4 regions of the Actinomadura sp. SCN-SB genome follow, and region 4 is predicted to be linked to each of the others. Evidence: riboswitches for the same ligand, from Rfam matches in the RefSeq annotation. Region 4 holds a riboswitch; each other region holds the start of a gene.
The links. Region 4 has a riboswitch for cyclic di-AMP ahead of ACGWYJ_RS04680 (C40 family peptidase). Riboswitches for the same ligand answer to the same signal wherever they lie in the genome.
Positions count from the first base shown of each region.

Region 1: it holds a riboswitch for cyclic di-AMP, as region 4 does, so the genes downstream of both, ACGWYJ_RS09460 (coiled-coil domain-containing protein) here and ACGWYJ_RS04680 (C40 family peptidase) in region 4, are expected to answer to the same signal.
Region 2: it holds a riboswitch for cyclic di-AMP, as region 4 does, so the genes downstream of both, ACGWYJ_RS19050 (CHAP domain-containing protein) here and ACGWYJ_RS04680 (C40 family peptidase) in region 4, are expected to answer to the same signal.
Region 3: it holds a riboswitch for cyclic di-AMP, as region 4 does, so the genes downstream of both, ACGWYJ_RS32155 (CHAP domain-containing protein) here and ACGWYJ_RS04680 (C40 family peptidase) in region 4, are expected to answer to the same signal.

Region 1 is NZ_JBIMPP010000010.1:160,131-165,117, reverse strand. Features, by position in the region: gene ACGWYJ_RS09475 (LamG domain-containing protein) at 1-226, opposite strand, end outside; gene ACGWYJ_RS09470 (sterol carrier family protein) at 308-751, opposite strand; gene ACGWYJ_RS09465 (serine/threonine protein kinase) at 1,094-3,016, shown strand; cyclic di-AMP (ydaO/yuaA leader) riboswitch at 3,537-3,726, shown strand; gene ACGWYJ_RS09460 (coiled-coil domain-containing protein) at 3,730-4,680, shown strand.
Region 2 is NZ_JBIMPP010000027.1:38,030-43,016, reverse strand. Features, by position in the region: gene ACGWYJ_RS19065 (NYN domain-containing protein) at 1-882, shown strand, start outside; gene ACGWYJ_RS19060 (hypothetical protein) at 969-1,205, shown strand; gene ACGWYJ_RS19055 (NlpC/P60 family protein) at 1,334-2,365, shown strand; cyclic di-AMP (ydaO/yuaA leader) riboswitch at 3,013-3,164, shown strand; gene ACGWYJ_RS19050 (CHAP domain-containing protein) at 3,174-4,100, shown strand; gene ACGWYJ_RS19045 (hypothetical protein) at 4,152-4,987, shown strand, end outside.
Region 3 is NZ_JBIMPP010000070.1:22,378-26,741, reverse strand. Features, by position in the region: gene ACGWYJ_RS32160 (TetR/AcrR family transcriptional regulator) at 377-982, shown strand; cyclic di-AMP (ydaO/yuaA leader) riboswitch at 1,291-1,366, shown strand; partial or broken gene ACGWYJ_RS32155 (CHAP domain-containing protein) at 1,391-2,155, shown strand; gene ACGWYJ_RS32150 (C40 family peptidase) at 2,318-3,241, shown strand; gene ACGWYJ_RS32145 (peptidoglycan recognition family protein) at 3,294-3,791, opposite strand.
Region 4 is NZ_JBIMPP010000005.1:21,656-26,642, forward strand. Features, by position in the region: gene typA (translational GTPase TypA) at 1-1,685, opposite strand, end outside; cyclic di-AMP (ydaO/yuaA leader) riboswitch at 1,882-2,029, shown strand; gene ACGWYJ_RS04680 (C40 family peptidase) at 2,036-3,094, shown strand; gene ACGWYJ_RS04685 ((deoxy)nucleoside triphosphate pyrophosphohydrolase) at 3,117-3,509, opposite strand; gene ACGWYJ_RS04690 (Mut7-C RNAse domain-containing protein) at 3,556-4,332, opposite strand; gene ACGWYJ_RS04695 (YkvA family protein) at 4,499-4,903, shown strand; gene ACGWYJ_RS04700 (NlpC/P60 family protein) at 4,921-4,987, opposite strand, start outside.

The DNA.
Region 1 (4,987 bases), on a different contig from region 4:
CGATCGCGTACCCGAACATCTGGTTCAGGACGAGCTGCGGGGAGGAGGGCACCACGGCCCCGCCCATCCCGTCGAACGACAGCGCCTCGCCGTCCCTGCCCGGCACGACGGTCACCGACTCGTCCAGCGCCATGGCCGGTCCGGCACCCCTGGCCTCGGCGGCGCTGCGGCCGTCGATGGTGCCGTTGTCGAAGGTCCAGTGCGCGATCAGCATGGCACCACCCACGCTGGCAGCGTCCTGCCCCCCGTTACAAGCCCCTCGCGGGGCAGGACGCCGCCGGGCGCGGCGAGGCCGCCCGGCGAACGCTCAGTCAGCGGGCGGAAGCGGCAGGTGACCGGACAGGTCGGCGCGCGGGCCGCTGGCGCGGACCCGCCCCTTTTTCACGGCGTCGTCCCAGGCCAGCCGCCCTGTCGCCAGGGCGATCCAGGTCGGTGGGTCCATCTCCACCACGTTCGGCGGGGTTCCACGGGTATGGTGCGGCCCGGCAATGCATTGGACGGCGGCGTACGGAGGGACCCGGACCTCCACCGACCGCCCGGGTGCGAGCGCGGCGAGCCGGTCGAGCAGGTGGCGCACGGCTCCCTTGAGAACGGGCCGGTTAGGCTCGGCGCCCGCGTCGTAGGCGGCCAGCACGGCCTCCAGGGCGGACCGGCGGAGCTCCGCGGGCTCATCGGTACCACCATGCGGCGGCAGGCCCAGCGCGTGCCGCTGCTCGTCCAGCACGGCACGGGTGAGTGGTGTTCGCGACATCCCCACCGACGCTACCGTTCCTCCCATCGTGTCCGTCCCCGGCGCGGCGGGGCGGTGCACCCGGTAGAAAGGGACCGGCCACGGCGGCACGGCGGCAGGGGGCCGAACGGCACAGGTGGCCCGGAAGGCATGGAAGGCACGGAACCGCACACGAGCGCAGAGACCAGGCGAGGCCCCGTCCCGGCCCTGGCCGGGGCACCATGCGACCACGGCGCGCGGCCCCGGACCGGCGTAGGGACCGGCGCGCGGACCCGGACGGGGCACGGAAGGCGCGGGGGACGGAAGGTTGGGGGGCCGGCCGGGGGGCCGGTCCCCGGCGGGGAGAACACGGAGGTTGTGTAGATGGCCGATGCGCTGCCCCTGCAGCCCGGTGACCCGCGAAGACTCGGCGTTTACGAGGTCACCGGACGGCTCGGCGTCGGCGAGCACGGCGCCGTCTTTCTCGGCCGGACCCCGTCCGGCGGGCAGGTCGCGATCAAGCTGCTGCACCTGCGGCTGACCGGGGAGCCGGCGGCGCGCGCCCGGTTCGCCGGGGCCTTCGCCGCCGCCCGCAAGGTCCAGGGCTTCTGCACCGCCGCGATCCTCGACGCCGACGTGGAGGGCGACCGCCCGTACGTGGTCAGCGAGTACGTCGCCGGGCCGTCCCTGCTGCGGCTGGTCTCCGAGGAGGGCCCGCGCGGGAACGCGGTGATCGAGCGGCTGGCGGTCGGCGCCGCGGTCGCGCTCGCCGCGATCCACCGGGCCGGGGCCGTCCACCACGACCTCAGGCCCGCCAACATCCTCCTCGGCCGGGACGGGCCCAGGCTGACCGACATCGGCGTCGCCGCCGCTCTGGAGACCGTCGACGCAACCCCGACGGGACGGGTCAGCGACGACCCCTCCTACAAGGCACCCGAACAGCTCAGCGGCAGCGACAACGGCCCGGCCGCCGACGTGTTCGCCTGGGCCTCGTGCCTGCTGTACGCGACCTACGGGCGGGCCCCGTTCGGGGACGACTCCACCTCCGAGATCATGCAACGGGTGGTCTACGACGAGCCCGAGATGGACGAACTGCCGGACTCGCTGCGCGAGGTCGTCGCCGACGCCCTCGCCAAGGACCCCGCGCGGCGTCCCACCGCGGCGGCGCTGCTCGAACGGATGCTGGACGAGTCCGGGCCGCTGGCCGAGAAGATGCCCGGCACGCTCCTCGACGAGGGCCGCGCGCTCGCCGTCGGCGCCTCGCTCACCCCGCCTCCCGCCGAGCCCCGGATCATCCTGGAGTCGCCGGCCCTCTCACCGACCGCGTTCACCGGCCCCACGCCTGAATCCGTGCCGCTGAGGGCCCCCGTCCCGGACCCGCCCCGGGAACCGTCGGCGCCGGGTTCGTACGAGCCGTCCAACCTGTACGAGCCGCCGGGGGAGGCCACGGCCCGGCTGGGCTCCGAGGGGTGGTTCGAGCCCCGCTCGTCCTCCAAGCCCGGCTCCCGGTCCGCCCCGCCGGAGCCGGCCGAGGCGGCCGAGCTCACGCGGATCGACACGCCGCGCATCGACCCGTCCGGCCCGCCCCCGTCCCGCGACCGGGTGTACGACGACATGGCGACGCAGCATGTGCCCGCCGTGCCCGAGGGGAGGTTCGCCGGGCCGACCGACAGGACGGACCCGGTCCCGCACCTGATCCCCGGCATGGACCGTTTCAGGGACGAGGTTCCGGAAGAGCGCGGCTCCACGGCCGTCCTGCCCGCCGTGGTGTCCGAGCCGTCCTCACGCGGGCTGCCGGGGATCTTAGAGAACCTGCTGCGCCTGCGTCCCGGCAACAGCATGCTGGGCGTGGCGCTCTCCCTCACGATCGGCGTGCTGGTCGGTGTCGCGATCATCGCTCTGGTGCTGTGGCCGCAGATGCGCGGGAACGAGGAGCCGTCCCCGCAGCAGGCCGGGCCCGCCAACGCCATCAACGACCAGCCCGTGACGGCCGTCCCCGAGGGCTTCGCCGGGACATGGAAGGGCACGGTCGTCAACCCCTCGCGCGGCGCCTCGTTCCCGGTCGAGGTCACGTTCGAGCCGGGCCAGACGAAGGCGCGCGCGGTGTACCCGCAGACCCGCTGCACCGGGACGCTGACCTTCACCGAGGGGACGAACCGGACGCTCAAAATGGCCCTGAACATCTCCAAGCCGTGCTCCAGCGGTGCCGTCGAGGTCACCCGCCAGGTCGACGGGACGCTCCAGTACGTGTGGAGGCTGCCGGGCAACCGGCGGCTCGGCTACCAGGGCAAACTCAGCCGTAGCTGACCGCGCCCGGCCGATCGGGGAGCCGCCCGGACCCGAGGATTTAAGGGTCATTTAAGAGTTTCTTTCGCCTCGGATCCATTAAGGTATCCGCGGCCGAGATCATCGGCTTGGCCGCGGGTGCCCGGTCCCCGCCGGAGAGAAGGAGTGCTCTTGCGGACTGCCCACCGAAGGCCGGCCCTCGCATGCGCGCCACCGGGCCGCGCCGGCGAACCGCCCCGCCGCGCCCCCGCGCCCTTTCTCCCGGGCGCGGAAATGGTCAAGCGCCACCCGAGCAAAGGCACGGAACGGGCCGCTTCCCTAGGGAACGCGCGGCGGCATGCCCTGCGGGTCCACGCTGTGAGCCGGGTCACCTGACATGGCTCCGCTCCCACGAAATGGCCGCGCCCACCGAGCAATGAACCATTCCACGGCGCCCGGCGGTTTGATCTCCGCTAAGGTTCGTATGGCTCATTCCAGTTCGACCGCATTGCAGTCCGACGGCATTCGGCCCGCGCACCGTCCCGCCCCCCCGGGGACGGAACGGCCGGATCGGCCGAGTCCCGTGGCACCCGCGCCACGGGAGCCGGGGACCCATCGCCGGTGAGTCCGGGGCCAGCCCCCGGGCCCGACCGGCCGGGGTGAACCCACCACCGGTCACCACCGGCGGTGGCAGGGCCGTCTCCCGGCCCGAACCCGTCAGCTAACCCGGTAGGCGATCGAGGAGAGGAGAGGACGTGGAGGAGACCCCGAACTCCACCCGCCGCTGGCGCACCCGGCTACGGCGTCCCGCCCTGGCACTCGTGGCACTCGCCGCCGGTGCCGTGCCGCTCACCGCCGGCACCACGGTGAACGCGCAGGCCGCGGCCCCCGGCGACACGGCCAAGATGCGGAAGCTCAACGCCCAGATCGAAAAGCTCGACAAGGCGTACGGCGGCGACCTCGCCAAGCTCAAGGACGCCGAGTACGACGCCAAGAAGGCCATCGCCAAGGCCAGAGAGCTCAACACCGACCTGGAGGCCACCCGCAACCTGGTCGCCCAGCTAGCGGCCTCCCAGTACATGACCGGCGGCGCCGACCCGTCCGTGTCGGTCCTCGGCTCCGACGACCCGTCCAGCGCGCTCAGCGGCCTCAGCCTCGCCAGCCACGTGGCCTCCAACCAGTCGGCCCGGGTCCAGCAGATCCAGAAGCTGGTCAACGACCAGCAGCGCGCCAAGCGCGAGGCCGAACAGAAGATCAAGGACCTGGAGAAGGAGATCGCCGACCTGGTCAAGCAGCGGGCCAGGATCCGGGCACTGATCAAGAAGTACAAGCCCGAATCCCCCAGCGTCGGCATGGGCGGCGTCACCGCGCGCATGCTCAGGGTGAAGAACGCGGTCGACATCGAATTCGGCCCGTTCCCCACCATCGGCTGCTTCCGCGGCGGCGTCGACGCCCAAGACCACGCCACCGGCACCGCCTGCGACTTCATGGTCAGCACCGGCGGCAGCATGCCGTCCGCCAACGGCCGCGCCCAAGGCGACGGCACCGCCCAATACGCCATCAACAACGCCAGCAGGCTCGGCGTCAAATACGTCATCTGGCGCCAGCGCATCTACGACATGCGCAGCCCAGGCTGGCGCATGATGGCCAACCGCGGCGGCATCACCGCCAACCACTACGACCACGTGCATATATCTGTGTTCTAAGGCAGACGCGAGCTGCACTCGTCGCTGGCGCTCCTCGCTTGTCGCGCCTGCGGCGATCGCTGCATCGCTCCGACTCGCCCAGGGGCTCGCTACGCGATCAGGTTCCTCGCAAGCTCGGAACCTGCCTTCGGACGCGATCGCAACGCCTGGGCGACCGTTCGGGGCTGGGGGTTGAGGTGGGTGCGGCCGTGTTTATTGGCAAGCACGAGCTGCGCTCCTCGCCTGGCGGCTCGTCGCTTGTCGCGCCTGCGGCGATCGCTGCATCGCTCCGACTCGCCTAGAGGCTCGCTCCGCGATCAGGTTCCTC
Region 2 (4,987 bases), on a different contig from region 4:
GTCGCCGCGGCCCGTGCCGGGCGCGCCGCCGAGGTGGACCGGCTGCGCTCGGAGCTGCGCGAGGTCAAGGCCGAGGTCACCGAGCTGCGGCGCAAGCTGCACGACGCGCGGACGCGCGCCAGGGCGGCCGAGGAGAGGGCCGAGGCGCTGGCCGCGCAGAGCGAGCGCGAGCGGGCCGCCGCCCGCGAGGGCGCCGCGGCGGCCGACAAGGAGCTGCGCAGGCTGCGGGGCAGGCTGGCGCGGGCCGAGACGGACGCGGAGGCGGCCAGGAGGGCCGCCCGTGAGGGCCGCAACGTGGACGACGTCCGCCTGCGGATGCTGCTCGACACGCTGGTGGACGCCGCGCTGGGGATGCGCAGGGAGCTGGCGCTGCCGTCCACGATCGCGCGTCCCGCGGACGCGGTGGCCGGGGCGGGCCCGGGGGCGGCGGCGAATCCCGTGATGACCGGCAGGTCCCTGTCCGACCAGGACCCGCAGCTGCTGGACCGGCTGCTGTCGCTGCCCCAGGTGCACCTGCTGGTGGACGGCTACAACGTCACCAAGACCGGGTACGGGGAGCTGCCGCTGGCCGACCAGCGCAGGCGGCTGCTGTCCGGCCTGGGCGGGCTGGCCGCGCAGACCCGTGCCGAGATCACCTGCGTGTTCGACGGCGCCGAGCTGGACGCCCCGGTCGCGACGGCGGTGCCGCGCGGGGTGCGGGTGCTGTTCAGCCGCCCCGGGCAGACCGCCGACGAGCTGATCGGCGAGCTGGTGCGGGCCGAGCCGCCCGGCCGGCCCCTCGTGGTCGTGTCCTCCGACCGCGAGGTCGCCGACAACTGCCGCCGCGCCGGAGCCCGCCCCGCCCCGTCCACGCTCCTCCTGCGCCGCCTCGGCCGTACGTAGCCGCTCCCGGGTTCTGTCGGACCTTCCCCGTACCGTCGCTGCCGTGAACGAGGCATCCGGTACCGGATGAGGTACAGGGGGACATCATGGTGATCGAGTGTGAGGGCTGCCGGGCGCGCGGCACGGGCTGCGGCGACTGCGTCGTCCCCGCTCTGCTGGAGTGCGCGGGAGCCGGCCCCGCCGCCGGGGTGCTGGACATCGACGAGGACGAGCGGCGCGCGCTGCGGGTGCTGGCGGAGCACGAGCTGGTGCCGCCGCTGCGCATGGTCCCGTTCCCGCCACGCGGCGTGACGAAGAACAGGCGTGACGAGCGCGCTTCGTGATCTTAATTGCACCCATGGTGGCATAAGGTCGATTTAAGGCGCCTAAGAGCAACGAATCAGTTGTGACGGGTGAGGTGCCTCGCTAGTGTCGTCCGGCGACATCACGGACGAGAGGGGCACTAGCGATCGTGGCCAGTGATCACACCAAGGCGGGCTCCCAGGCGCAGCGCAACCGCCCGCACGTCATCGCGGGGCGCGGCACCACCCCACGCCGGATCACGGCGACCGTCTGCCTGGCCGTGGCGGCCTCCTTCGCCGTGCCCGCGACCGCGGCGCACGCCGACCCCGAGGCCGAGGCGAAGAAGAAGCTGACCAAGCTCAACGAGCAGGTCGACCAGCTCGTCGAGAAGTACAACCAGGTCAACCAGAAGTACAAGATCGCCAAGAAGAAGTACCAGGCGTCCAAGGCGTCCAGCGCCGAAGAGCTCGCCACCTACAACGCGTTGCAGGCGAAGGTCTCCCAGATGGCCGCCGACGCGTACAAGCGGGGCAACACCGGTGACGTCGCCGGTCTCGTGGGCGCCGACGACCCGCAGGCGGTGCTCGACCAGGCCGCGGTCTTCACGCACCTCGCCCGCAACCGCAGCTCCGAGCTGGCCCAGTTCCTCGGCGCGGCGCAGCGGGTGCAGCGCGAGCTGGCCCAGACCAAGGCCGCCTACGACGAGGCCAAGAGGCAGCAGGACGAGCTGAAGGCGCGCAAGGCCGTCCTCGACAAACAGGTCAGGAAGCAGAAGGCGCTGGTCGCCAAGTACGACCCACCGTCCGCCGGCGGCGGTGTCGGCGGCACCTACAACGGCCCGGCCAGCGGGCCCGCGCGGGTCGCGTTGAACTTCGCCTTCGCCCAGAAGGGCAAGCCGTACCAGTACGGCGCCGAGGGGCCGAACTCCTACGACTGCTCCGGCCTGACGATGAAGGCGTGGGCGGCGGCGGGGGTCAACATCACCCGTACCACCAACTCGCAGTACGCCGCCACCAAGCGGGTGGCCAAGAGCGACCTGCAGCCCGGTGACCTGGTGTTCTTCAGCAACCTCGGGCATGTGGGGCTCTACATCGGCAACGGCCAGATGATCCACGCGCCGAGCACCGGCAAGACGGTGTCCATCGTCAACATCAACTCCGGCTACTACGCGGCGAACTACGTCGGCGCGGGCCGGCCCTGACCCGGCGGGGCCGCCGTGGTCAGGGCCGGGTAGTCAAGATCGAGTCGAGCCGACGCCGCCGGATCGGGTTGTCCCTGGTCCGGCGGCTTTTTGTGCCCCTATTTGCCATCTCGCCGACCTTTGCTATCTTGTGTCCCACTCGCGGCGCCCGCCAGGCGTCGCCCCAGGTAGCGGCGCTTCTCACGCACCGCGCCTCCGCGGCACCCCCCAGGTGCCGTCCCCGCTCGGCACTCCCCAGGTGCCGCGTCACTTCAGTTCCACTCCAGTTCACTCAAGGCCGGCCCGGCCGCACCGTGAGCATCACGGCAGTGTGCATGGGCGCTTCCGTGGCGTTCATGGCGGCCCACCCATCGGGCCTCGGCCGTGGGCGATTCCTGTTCTTGGACGCCCCCACAATCCCGAAGAACCGACAACTCCCATAGCGCCTCGCAGCGCGGCCTGGAGCCAGGCGTGGCCGCCCGTCCCCGCTTCCCTGGGACGTCCCCGTTTCTTCCCCTGATCCCTTGGGGAGCCGGGGCGGCCACGCCGTCTTCGGCCGTGCGGCTTGACGGGCCTTGACGGGCCCGGCTGCGCTCACCCAACCCCCCACGGGCCCCGACCCCTTCGGGGAGCCGACCCAGTCCGAGATGTCGGCGTCCGGACGTACCGGACGCCCACCGCCGAGTCCGCGCGACGCGGAGCCGGGGACCCATCCAGTCCCACGGGGTGAATCGGCCGCAGGACGTGACGTCCAGGCCGTAGGGCACGCTTCCACGCCCGAACCCGACAGCTAACCCGGCAGGCGGTCATTGGAAGCCGAGGAGCCCACGTGGCAGCTAAGCACCGCTGTGCCAAGGGAAGGCACCGCACCCCCCAACCCCTGAACGTCACCCTCCGCACCACCGGCGGGCTGCTCGCCGGTGTCACGCTGATCGGCCTGGCCGCCGGGACCGCCAGGATCGCCGGGGCCGACGGCCCGTCCGCGCGAGCCGCCACCCTGGCGGCGGTGGCCCCCGACGCCGAGGTCGGCGTCCCGCACACGTCGCGGGAGGACGGCGAGAGCGAGAACGGCCACGCGTCCCTGGTCCGCGCCACGATCATGAAGCGCAAGGCCAAGGCGAAGCGCGTGCGGTCCATGCCGGGACAGTCCATACCGGCGGAGGCCGAGGCCGAGGCCGAGGAGCACGCGGACGTCCAACGGCAGGTGGCCGCGCCCAAGGCCCCGGCGCCGAAGGCCGCCCGGCCGGCGCCCGCCAAGAAGAGGGTCACCGCCGCCGACGCCATCAAGCTCGCCAGGGAGCAGGTCGGGATCCAGGAGGACTCCCAGGGCAAGACCAAGTTCCAGGAGTGGTACGTCACGACCAAGCGGGCCAGGGAGACCGCGCGGCGCGACGGCGGGCGCGACCCGAAGATCTACGCCAACGCCGCCTGGTGCAGCATGTTCATCTCCTGGGTCGGCGACAAACTCGGCCTGAGCGACCAGATCGGCAGCGACGCCTGGACGATCGAGCACGCCAAGTGGTTCCAGGAGCGGGATCGCTGGGGCACCAGGCCGAGGCCGGGCGCCATCGTCTTCTTCGCCTGGAACGGCTCCAAGAACCTCTACGCCATCGAGCACGTCGGGATGGTGATCAAGGACAAGGGGCACGGCACGATCGAGACCGTCGAGGGCAACACCAGCAACGCGGTCCGCGTGCGGCAGCGGTCCACCAGCACCGTCGTCGGCTACGGCTACCCCGACTACGCCAAGGGGTGACCGACCGGAGGGCGGCCGGCCGGGCCGCACCGCGCGCATAGGATCACGCGCATGGGCGCGGGAGGCGCGGGCTCGGTCCGCGGACGGGCGCGGGTCCCGCGGCGCACGGCGTCGATCGCCGTCGCCGCGGGACTCGCCGTCTGCGTGCTCGGCGGCCTGGGCCTGGCCGGTGCCCGTCCCGGCGACGGCCGGTCCGGCGCCCCCGGCGCGGCCCGGGAAGCCGTGGCGCCGCCCGACCGGAACGCGATAGGCGCCGTCCTGGCCAACCGTGCCCGCGCGGTACGCGACCGCGACCGGATCGCCTTCATGGCGACCCTCGCCTCGGCGCCCGCGCCCTACCGGCAGGCCCAGGCGGTGATGTTCGACAACCTGCTCAAGCTGCCGCTGCGGGACTGGCGGGAGGACTTCACGTCCCTGGAATCCACCGGAGGCGGCGCCGCCGTCGTCAGGATCCGGCTGACCTACACCCTCCGCGGCCACGACGCCGAGCCCGTCGCCCGTACCCGGTACCTGGTGTTCGCGCCGCGTCCCGGCGGCTGGGCGGTCGTCGGGGACGGGACGGCGCGCGGTCACGCCGACGACGCCGAGATCTGGGACGGCGGCCCGCTGACCGTCGTCCGCGGCCGCTCCGTCCTGGTCATCGGCGACGCCCCGGGGCTGCGGGAGATCGCCCGCCGCCTGGACGCGGCCGTGCCCGCCGTCACCGCGGTCGCCGGCCGGCTCGCCCCCTCCGGCTGGGCGCGGCGGGTCGTCGCGCTCGTCCCGGCGGACCCCGCGCGGGCCGCCTCGCTGGCGGGCGGCCGTCCCGGCCTGCACGAGATCGCGGCGCTGGCCACCGTCGCCCCCACCACGGGCGGGCGGGGCGCCGACCGGATCGTCATCGCGCC
Region 3 (4,364 bases), on a different contig from region 4:
GGCATCTATTCCGGTTCTGGCCGGTCTCCCCTCGCTGCGGTGGCCGAGACTGGCGCGAAAGGGCGGTGGGCAGGGCGTATCGAACGGCCATGCAGGCACCCGCCTGCGCGCCATTGGGCGCAACGATGACCGCCACGCCCGCCCGACGCGGCTTTTTGCGGGGATGCCGGGGATACCGGGGATGAGACCCTTGATCGTGACCTTTGAGGCCGAAGTGAAACTTGGGGCAAAAGGGGACAGGTTCGGCATGGTGACGAGGGTCCTCAGCCTGGATCGGCCGATCCCGGTGAGGCTCCTCCTGCGCGCTGGGGGAAGGTGAGAGTCTCCCACTCGTTAACTCAAACAGGCCTGTTCGGGTTCTTGTTAGGATGCGCTCATGGCGCAGGGTGCGGACGTGCGGGGGCGGCGAGCCGGAGAGCGCAGGCGGGCGGATGCGGAGCGGAATCTCGCGGCGATCGTCTCCGCGGCCACCGAGTGCTTCGCCCGCGATCCGGACATCAGTATGAGCGACATCGCCAAGGCGGCCGACGTGGCCCGGGTCACTCTGTACGGGCACTTCGCCTCCCGTGAGGACCTGCTAAGAGCGGTCCTGGCCGCGTCCATCGCCGAGGGCACGAACGTCGTCGAGGAGGCCGCGCCCGCGCAGGGGCCGCCGGCCGAGGCGTTCGCCCGGCTGATCCGCACCTGCTGGCCGCTGCTCAACCGATTCGGCAGCCTGCACACCGCCGCGCAGCACGCCCTCACCGCCGAGGAGGTGCGGCGCTACCACGACGAGCCGATGGCCCACGTGGAACGCCTTATCGTCCGAGGCCGGGAAGCTGGGGTCTTCCGCGCTGACCTCCCCGTCGACTGGCTGGTGACCACGGTTTACTCGTTGCTGCATGCGGCCGCCGACGAGGCCGCCGCCGGACGGATGATTGCGGAGAGCGTGGGCGAGATTCTGGAGAAGACCTTGCTCGGCGTGCTCATGCCGGTCCGGTGAGGTCTGCCTGCGGCGCCAGGCCGTTGGTGAGGTCAAGAACCGCATCAACGTGCCACCCTGACTCAGTAGAAGAGCCCAGGTGGGGGCAAACCGTACTTTAGTGAACGAAAGAGATCTTCCTGCATGCGGAGGCAGCAGTGCGCTGCTCATGCCCGCGGCGACGTACGCGTACCTCGTCCCGGTCAGGCGGTCCATTCCATCGTAGTTTGGCTCGTGATCTACCTCCGCCCGGGAGGTCGAGCCACCCGCCGAGTCCTGTCGGCACGTGCCATGCAGCTCTCCCTTTGCCGCCTACCTGCCGGGGGAGCCGGGGACCCATGTTCCTGAGGTGAATCCGCCCATGCGCGGTAGGGCTCTCCTGGCCCGAACCCGTCAGCTAACCCGAAGCAGGACGCATGGGGCACCAAGCCCGAACCGGGCGCGCTGGTGTTCTTCGCATGGTCCGGCTCGAAGGATCTCGACGCCATCCAGCACGTCGGGATCGTGGAGAAGGTGAACGGCTCCACCATCCGCACCATCGAGGCCAACACCGACGGCATTCACCTCAAGCGCAAGACCCGCGACACCGACTCCGTGGTGGGGTACGGCTACCCAGGCAAGGTGAAGGTCGTCGGCAAGGAGTTGCCGTCGGAGCGGCCCGCGACGAATCGTGACTACTTGCCCAAGCACGCTGCACAGGCACCTGGGATTCAAGGCGTCAAGCCCGAGCCGGTGGGCGAACTGACCGTCACATGTCATGCCGAGCCGGCCAAGCCGGATACACCGGTGGTAACGCAGGATACCGTCCTGGGCGGGCTGGTAGGAGTCGCAGTGGTCGGCGCCGTCGCGGTCTCAGCGGGCAAGGCCGCCGCGGCACGCGTACCCACCGAGGCGCCGGTGCGCATCCGCAAGCGCGGCAAACACCACCGCATGCCCGTCTCCCTGCCGGTCGACATGACGACAGGCGATCTCGACGAGGCCGAGGCGAGGACGATCCCCATGCCGACGATCAGCGCGGACGTCGCAGCGGAGGCCGAGGACCAGGAGTTCTGGAGCAGGATCTCCACTCTCGCCGACGACCAGGAACTGGCCTTCTGGGACTCGCTGCACGCAGAGCTGGGTCCGCTGGCCACCTCTCGACGGTCGTCGGGCGCCGGGGACTCACTGCCGAACGGGGTCGAGCAGCCGATGTGAGACCTGGGGCCGGCCCGCTGACCGCCTTAACGTCGTTTCGGGCGACCCGGGAAAATGCAGGTCAGCTACCGACTTCTTGCACGATGCCACCTAGTACTAGGGCTTGTAGTAGCTTGTCCTCGATCAAGGCAGGGGAAGGCTGAGGAGGACCTCGTGCATCGGATGCCGGTACGCGCCGCGGTGATGGTCTTCATCGCCGGATCAGGTCTGCTCACGACTGGGGCCGTCCAGGCGGCGCCCGCTCCGGATCCGGAGAAGCTGGGGCGTCAGGCCGAGATCCTCACCGAGCAGTACAACGGGAAGCGCCTTGCGCTGAAGAAGGCGCGCCTGGCCCAGCGTGCTGCGGAACGGCAGGCGCAACAGGCTGGTGCCGAGTACGAGACGGCACGTCTCAAGGCCGGGGCCCTGGCCGCCTCGCAGTACATGATGCCCGGAGCGGAGTCCGAGGTCTCCCTCTTCACCGGGGACGACGTCCAAGCGGCGCTGGACCAGTCGGCGGCCTCCCGCTACCTGGCCGCGCAGCAAGTCCAGCAGCTGCGCCAGCTGGCGCTCACCCGGATGCGATACGAGCGCAGTGCCGGCGCCGCTCGCGCACGCACCGCCGAGATCCAGAAGCTCACCAAGGACCTGGCCGCCAAGAAGGCCAAGATCGAGAAACTGATCAGCAAGATCCCGGCGTCGCGCGGCGGGACGGGCGGGGCACCGCCGGTGTCGTCACCGGCATCCGGAAAGGCCGCGGTCGTCGTGAACGCCGCCCTGTCACGCGTGGGCAAGCCGTACGTGTACGGCGCGGCAGGCCCGAACTCCTTCGACTGCTCAGGCCTGATGCTCTGGGCGTACGCCAAGGTTGGCATGAGCCTGCCGCACTACACCGGCGCGCAGTACAACATGGGGACACGCATCTCGTCCCGCGGTCAGGTACAGCCGGGTGACATCCTGTTCTTCTATCCGGACCTGGGCCACAACGGCATGTACATCGGCAACGGCAAGATGGTCCACGCCCCCCGCTCCGGCAAGAATGTCGAGGTCGTGGATCTCGCCCAGTACTGGTGGGGACAGTTCAGCGGCGCCTCACGGCTGCTCTGAACCTGCGAAGCCGACACCACTGGCTCCGGCATACCGAACGGATGGTCTCGCCCTAGCCGAGCAGCTTGGGAACGGCCTTCTCGACCTCGTTACTGAAGCGGGGCAGGGTGGGGGCGAACTTGTCGCCGCAGCAGTCGGTGTCGTTGAACTTGCGGTGCGGGACGATGGCCTTCTGCGGGTCCAGGTCGTACTGGACGCACAGCCACGCGCACATGCGTACCAGGGACGAGAGCAGCTTCCGGGGCGGCAGCACGGTGTTGTAAGTACCTTCGCATTCGATGCCCACCGAGTAGTCGTTGGCCTCGCGAGCGTGCGTCCCAATAACGAAGTCGCCCTTGCGAGCTGCCGTGAGGCTGCCGTGGCGTCCCTCGAGGATGTGGCCACCGCGGCTGATGGTGAAGTGCTGGCCGGTGTCGGGCCAGCCCTGGTCGTTCATATGGGCGTTCTGAATCCCGCGAGCCAGGAGTTCCGCACGGGCGAGCGAGTAGTCGTCGACGTTGGGCGTGGAGGTGTGGTGGATCACGATATAGCGGGGAGCGTGGGAGACCACGGTCGCCTTGCGCCCAGGTTCGCGTGCTCCCCAGTCCTCAGTCGTGTGGACCAGCGGAGCCGCGGCAGCCGAACCCCGGCGTTGTCGGGAAGCGCGGGGCCAGTCTTCCCCGGAGGCATCGTTCGAAGCCATGCCAGCCCGTTGCACGCTTCTCTCGGTCGACGGGCCCAGAGCCCCCGCCATGCCGAAAGCTGCTCCAGTTGCGAGGACGCCGCTGCCAATCAGGACGGCCCGACGGGAGAGAGGGGAAACAGAAGGGTCGGCGTCGCGGTGCTTACCGTTGTAGTTCATGAGGCCTCTTTCGAGCGCTGGACCTTGGGCGCTGCCGAAGAATCGAGCAGGCCGAAGGGCAGGCGGTATCCGCCGCCTGTGGTGAAGTCGTGAATTGCGCGAAGGCGCGCGTGAAGCACTGAGTTGAGGCGCTCAGGCCGCGACTAAGGGAGGTAGCGTCGGGGGTTCGGGTGCATGCCTGAGCGCACTGAAGTCAGTTCGCAGGGGAAGAAAGAAGCTGGATTCCGCTACCGCGCGGTGATGCGATCAGGGCGCTGTCCGCAGCCGATGCGGGCGTCCACG
Region 4 (4,987 bases):
GTGATGTTGACGTCCATGTCGTCGGACCGGGAGTTCTCCCCGACGATCATGCCTTCGTAGACCTCGGTGGTGGGGCCGACGAAGAACGTCCCGCGCTCCTGGAGGTTGATGATCGCGTACGCGGTGGCGGCGCCGTGCCGGTCGGCGACCAGCGAGCCGGACGGACGGGTGCGCAGCTCGCCGAACCAGGGCTCGTAGCCCTCGAAGACATGGTGGGCGATCCCGGTGCCGCGGGTCTCGGTCATGAACTCGGTGCGGAACCCGATCAGGCCGCGCGCCGGGACCAGGAACTCCATCCGGATCCAGCCGGTGCTCTGCCGCCTCGTGGGGGACGACCCCCCCGACCCCCCGATGTTCCCGTAGTTGGTCATCTGCTCCATCCGTCCCTTGCGGACGGCCATGAGCTGGGTGACCGCGCCCAGGTGCTCCTCGGGGATGTCGATGGTCAGCCGCTCCACCGGCTCGTACCGCTTGCCGTCGATGTCCTTGGCGACGACCTGCGGCTTGCCGACGGTCAGCTCGTAGCCCTCCCGGCGCATGTTCTCCACCAGGATCGCCAGCGCCAGCTCGCCACGGCCCTGCACCTCCCAGGTGTCGGGACGCTCGGTCGGCAGGACGCGCAGGGAGACGTTGCCCACCAGCTCCCGGTCGAGCCGGTCCTTGACCAGCCGGGCGGTGACCTTGGTGCCCTTCTCCCGGCCCGCGAGGGGGCTGGTGTTGGTGCCGATGGTCATCGAGATGGCCGGCTCGTCCACCGTGATCAGCGGCAGCGGGCGCGGGTCGTCCGGATCGGCCAGGGTCTCACCGATCATGATCTCGGGGATGCCGGCCAGCGCGATGATGTCGCCGGGCCCGGCCTCGTCGGCGGGCTTGCGGGTGAGCGCCTCGGTCATCAGCAGCTCGCTGATCCGGACCCGTTCCACGCTGCCGTCACGCCGGCACCAGGCGACCTGCTGGCCCTTCTTGATCGTCCCGGAGTGGACGCGGCACAGCGCGATCCGGCCCAGGTAGCTGGAGGCGTCCAGGTTGGTGACGTGCGCCTGGAGCGGGGCGTCGGGGTCGTAGGACGGCGCGGGGATGGTGCTCTTGATCACCTCGAACAGCGGCTCCAGGTCGGCGCTGTCGGGCAGCTCGCCGTTGCCGGGCTTGGTGAGGGACGCGCGGCCGGCCCGCCCGGAGGCGTAGACGATCGGGAAGTCGATCTGGTCCTCGTCGGCGTCGAGGTCCATGAACAGCTCGTAGGTCTCGTCCACGACCTCGTCGATGCGGGCGTCGGCGCGGTCGGTCTTGTTGACGACCAGGATCACCGGGAGCCGCGCGGCCAGCGCCTTGCGCAGCACGAACCTGGTCTGTGGCAGCGGGCCCTCGCTGGCGTCCACCAGCAGCACCACGCCGTCCACCATGGACAGCCCGCGCTCCACCTCGCCGCCGAAGTCGGCGTGGCCGGGGGTGTCGATGATGTTGATGGTCATCCCGGCGTGCCGGACGGCGGTGTTCTTGGCCAGGATCGTGATGCCCTTCTCGCGCTCCAGGTCGCCGGAGTCCAGGACGCGGTCGTCCACGTCCTGGTTCTCGCGGAACGCGCCGGACTGCCAGAGCATGGCGTCGACCAGCGTCGTCTTGCCGTGGTCGACATGGGCGACGATCGCGACGTTCCGGAGGTCATCGCGCGTGGAGATGGGCATGCGGGCTCGCCTTGGGGTCAGGTTCGGGGATCGCCGCAGACGCGCGGCCTTCTCAGTCTACTTGGCCGGACGGGGTCCTGCGCGGCCTCCGGTCACCCTTTCGCCCCATCCGGTGGATTTGGTCTATTTGGCCACTTTTGCCGGTTCTCTGTACAGTCCTGCAGATCCGGTCGTTCGGCGTCCCGCCCCCGGGACGACGGCCGGACCGCCGAGTCCCGCAAGGGAACCGGGGACCCAGAGCTAGCCCCGGGGTGAATCGGCGCGTGTGCCCGTGACGCGCGCCGTAGGGCGACTCCTGGCCCGAACCCGTCAGCTAACCCGGTAGGCGGAGAAGGAGAGGAGAGCACGGTTTGACACCGGCACCCCGTGAACGCCGTTTCGCCATGCCCGCCATCGCCTCCGCCGCCGTCGTCGTCTTCGGCGCCGGAGCCCCCATCGCCGCCCAGGCGGCCGTCCGTCCCGCGCACGCGCCGGCCGCCGCCTCCGCCGCCGCGCTCGCAGCGGCGCCTTCGCCCTCGGCCTCGTCCTCGGCCCGGACGTCCAGGAAGCCCACCGAGGGCGAGCTGCGCAAGCGGCTGGACGCGCTGAACACCGAGGCCGAGAAGCTCACCGAGCGCTACAACAAGGCCCGGGTCGACCTGGACAGGGCACGGCGCGCCGAGCAGGACGCCGCGAAGACGGCCGCCGCGCTGGAGGCCCAGGTCGCCCCGGCACGGCAGGAACTCGCCAGGCTCGCCGCCGCCGACTACATGACCGGCGGCCCCGACATGCTGTTCAGCGGCGGCGACACCGGCGGGCTCGCCGCCTCGGCCTACCTGGCCCGGAACCAGGCCGCCGTCGTCAACCGGCTCCAGGCGCAGATCGACCGGGCCAACGCCGCCCGCCGCGCCGCCGCCGCGCACACCGCCCAGGTCCGGCGGGCGGCGGCGGAGGCCGAGACCGCCCGCGCCGCCGCCAAGGCCAAGGTGGACGAGGTCACCAAGCAGCTCGACAAGCTGACCACCACCATCGCCAAGGACCCCCGCACCGGTCTCAAGGCCACCGTCAAGGGCTCCGGTCTGCCCGCCAAAATGGCCCGCAAGGCGCTCACCAAGCTCGGCAGCCCCTATGTCTGGGCCGCCGCCGGACCGAACAGCTTCGACTGCTCGGGACTGGTCGTCTGGGCGTACGCGCAGGTCGGCAAGAGCGGCCTCCCCCACTACACCGGCGCCCTGGTCAACGAGGGCACGAAGGTGAGCCGGGACCGGCTGCGCTCCGGCGATCTGGTCTACTTCGGCGCGAGCCTCCACCACATGGGCATCTACCTGGGCGACGGCATGTTCCTGCACGCCCCGCAGACCGGCGACGTGGTCAAGATCTCGAAGCTGTCGGACCGTTCCGACTTCGCCGCCGCCAACCGCATCGAGTGACCCTTCACGGCGCTCGGGGCGCTCAGGGCGCGGCGTTCAGCAGATGGGGGCGGACGGCCTCCACCACCGGGAGGTCGCCGGGCAGCCAGTCCACCGAGTAGAGATCGTCGGGGCCGAGCCAGCGCAGCGCCAGATGCTCCAGCGGGCGCGGCTCGCCCTCGACGATCGCGGCCGTCCACACCCGCAGCACGCCGCCCAGGCTCAGCGGCCAGTCCGCGCCGATCCGGGCGGTCAGCGCGATCCGGATGCCCAGCTCCTCGGCGCACTCGCGGAGCAGCGCGTCCTCGTCCGACTCCCCGGGATCGACCTTGCCGCCGGGGAACTCCCAGCCGCCCGCCAGCTCCTCCGGCTCCGCCCGCTGCGCCGCGAGCAACCGTCCACCGGCGATGATCGCCGCTCCGACCACGGTGTTCATGGCGCCGACCTCCGGGTGTCCATGGCGTCGATGCCGGGGTCGCCGCTCAGGATGCCGCTCCTTCCCGGTACCCGGCCATGGGGGCGGGCCGGACGGCGCCGACGACCCGGATCGCGTCCTGGACGATCTGTTCCAGGTGACCCCCGTGGGCGCCCCTCCAGTAGACCTGGCCGCACTCGGTGCAGCGGCCGTACACGTCGTAGCTGCGGCGCGTACCGTCCTCCAGGTCGCGCTCGACCTCTTCCTTGTCGACCGCGACCAGCACGCCGTTGCACGCGGTGCAGCGCGTCCAGGGAGCAAGCGGAGGCGCGAACCGTTCCAGCAGGTCGTGCAGCTGGTCGTCGGGGCGGGACCCGCGCACGTACGCGCCGAACCACAGGGCGCGGCGGCGCAGGAGGCCACGGTCCTGGGTGAGCAGGACACGGCGCTCCTCGTTCGCCTGCACCACGAGCGCGGGGTCGTCCATGTCGTTGTGGTACGCGGTGTCGAGTCCGAGCAGGCGCATGCGGCGAGCCAGCGTGCCGAGGTGGACGTCCAGCAGGAAGCGGGGCGCGGTCTGGCCCTCGTCCAGCGGGACGGGTTGCGGCCTGGGCACGGCCTCGACGCTCACCTCGGTGCCCGGGGCGGGCTGGTGCGCGGGACCGACCGGCTCGCCGTCGACGGTGAGCGGGCCGATCTCGGTCAGCGGCACGCCCAGCGACTCCACGATGTGGCCCACGGTCGACGTGCCGTCGTGCGCGACCGTCTGCCGTTCCTGCCGCCGCGCGGCGGGAAGGAACCTCAGCAGGTCGCTCGCGACCCGGACACTGATCTCGGATTCCACGCGGCCAGCATGCCACGCCGGAGCACGCGATCGTTCCGATTAACGGGCCGTTCACGGCATACCGCCGCACGGTGGTCGCGGGCGGCGTTCGGCCACAAGACGTCGACGTTCCTGGTCATGGCGGGCGCCGGTACGGTTGAACCACCCTTCCCGGAGGAGGAGTGTGGTGCGCGACTGGCTCATCGGGCTCGGCGCGGCGGCGGCGCTGATCGTCCTCTCCTGGGGCGTGCTCATCCTGCTGGCCCGGACGCTGCCGCCCGGCCTGGCCCGCGACCTGGCGGCCTTCCTGCCCGACTGCGCCACCACCGTCCGGAGGCTGCGGCGCGACCCCCGCGTGCCGAGGCGAGCCAAGTTCGCCATCGTGTTCGCGGGGCTGTGGGTGGCCGGCCCCATCGACCTCAGCCCCGAGTTCCTGCCGGTCATCGGCCCGCTGGACGACATCGTCGTGGTCGCGCTGGCGCTGCGGTACGCCGCCCGCCGGGTGCCCAGGGAGGTGCTCCTCGCCGCCTGGCCCGGCGAACCCCGGCTGATCGAACGGCTGCTCGGCCCGCGGCGCCTCACCCCCGGCTGACCGGCCGGGAAGGCCGGTCAGCCTCCGGTCTGGGCCCGGGCGGCCAGTTCCTCCACCCGGCGGCGCAGGTCGGGCCTGGCGAGC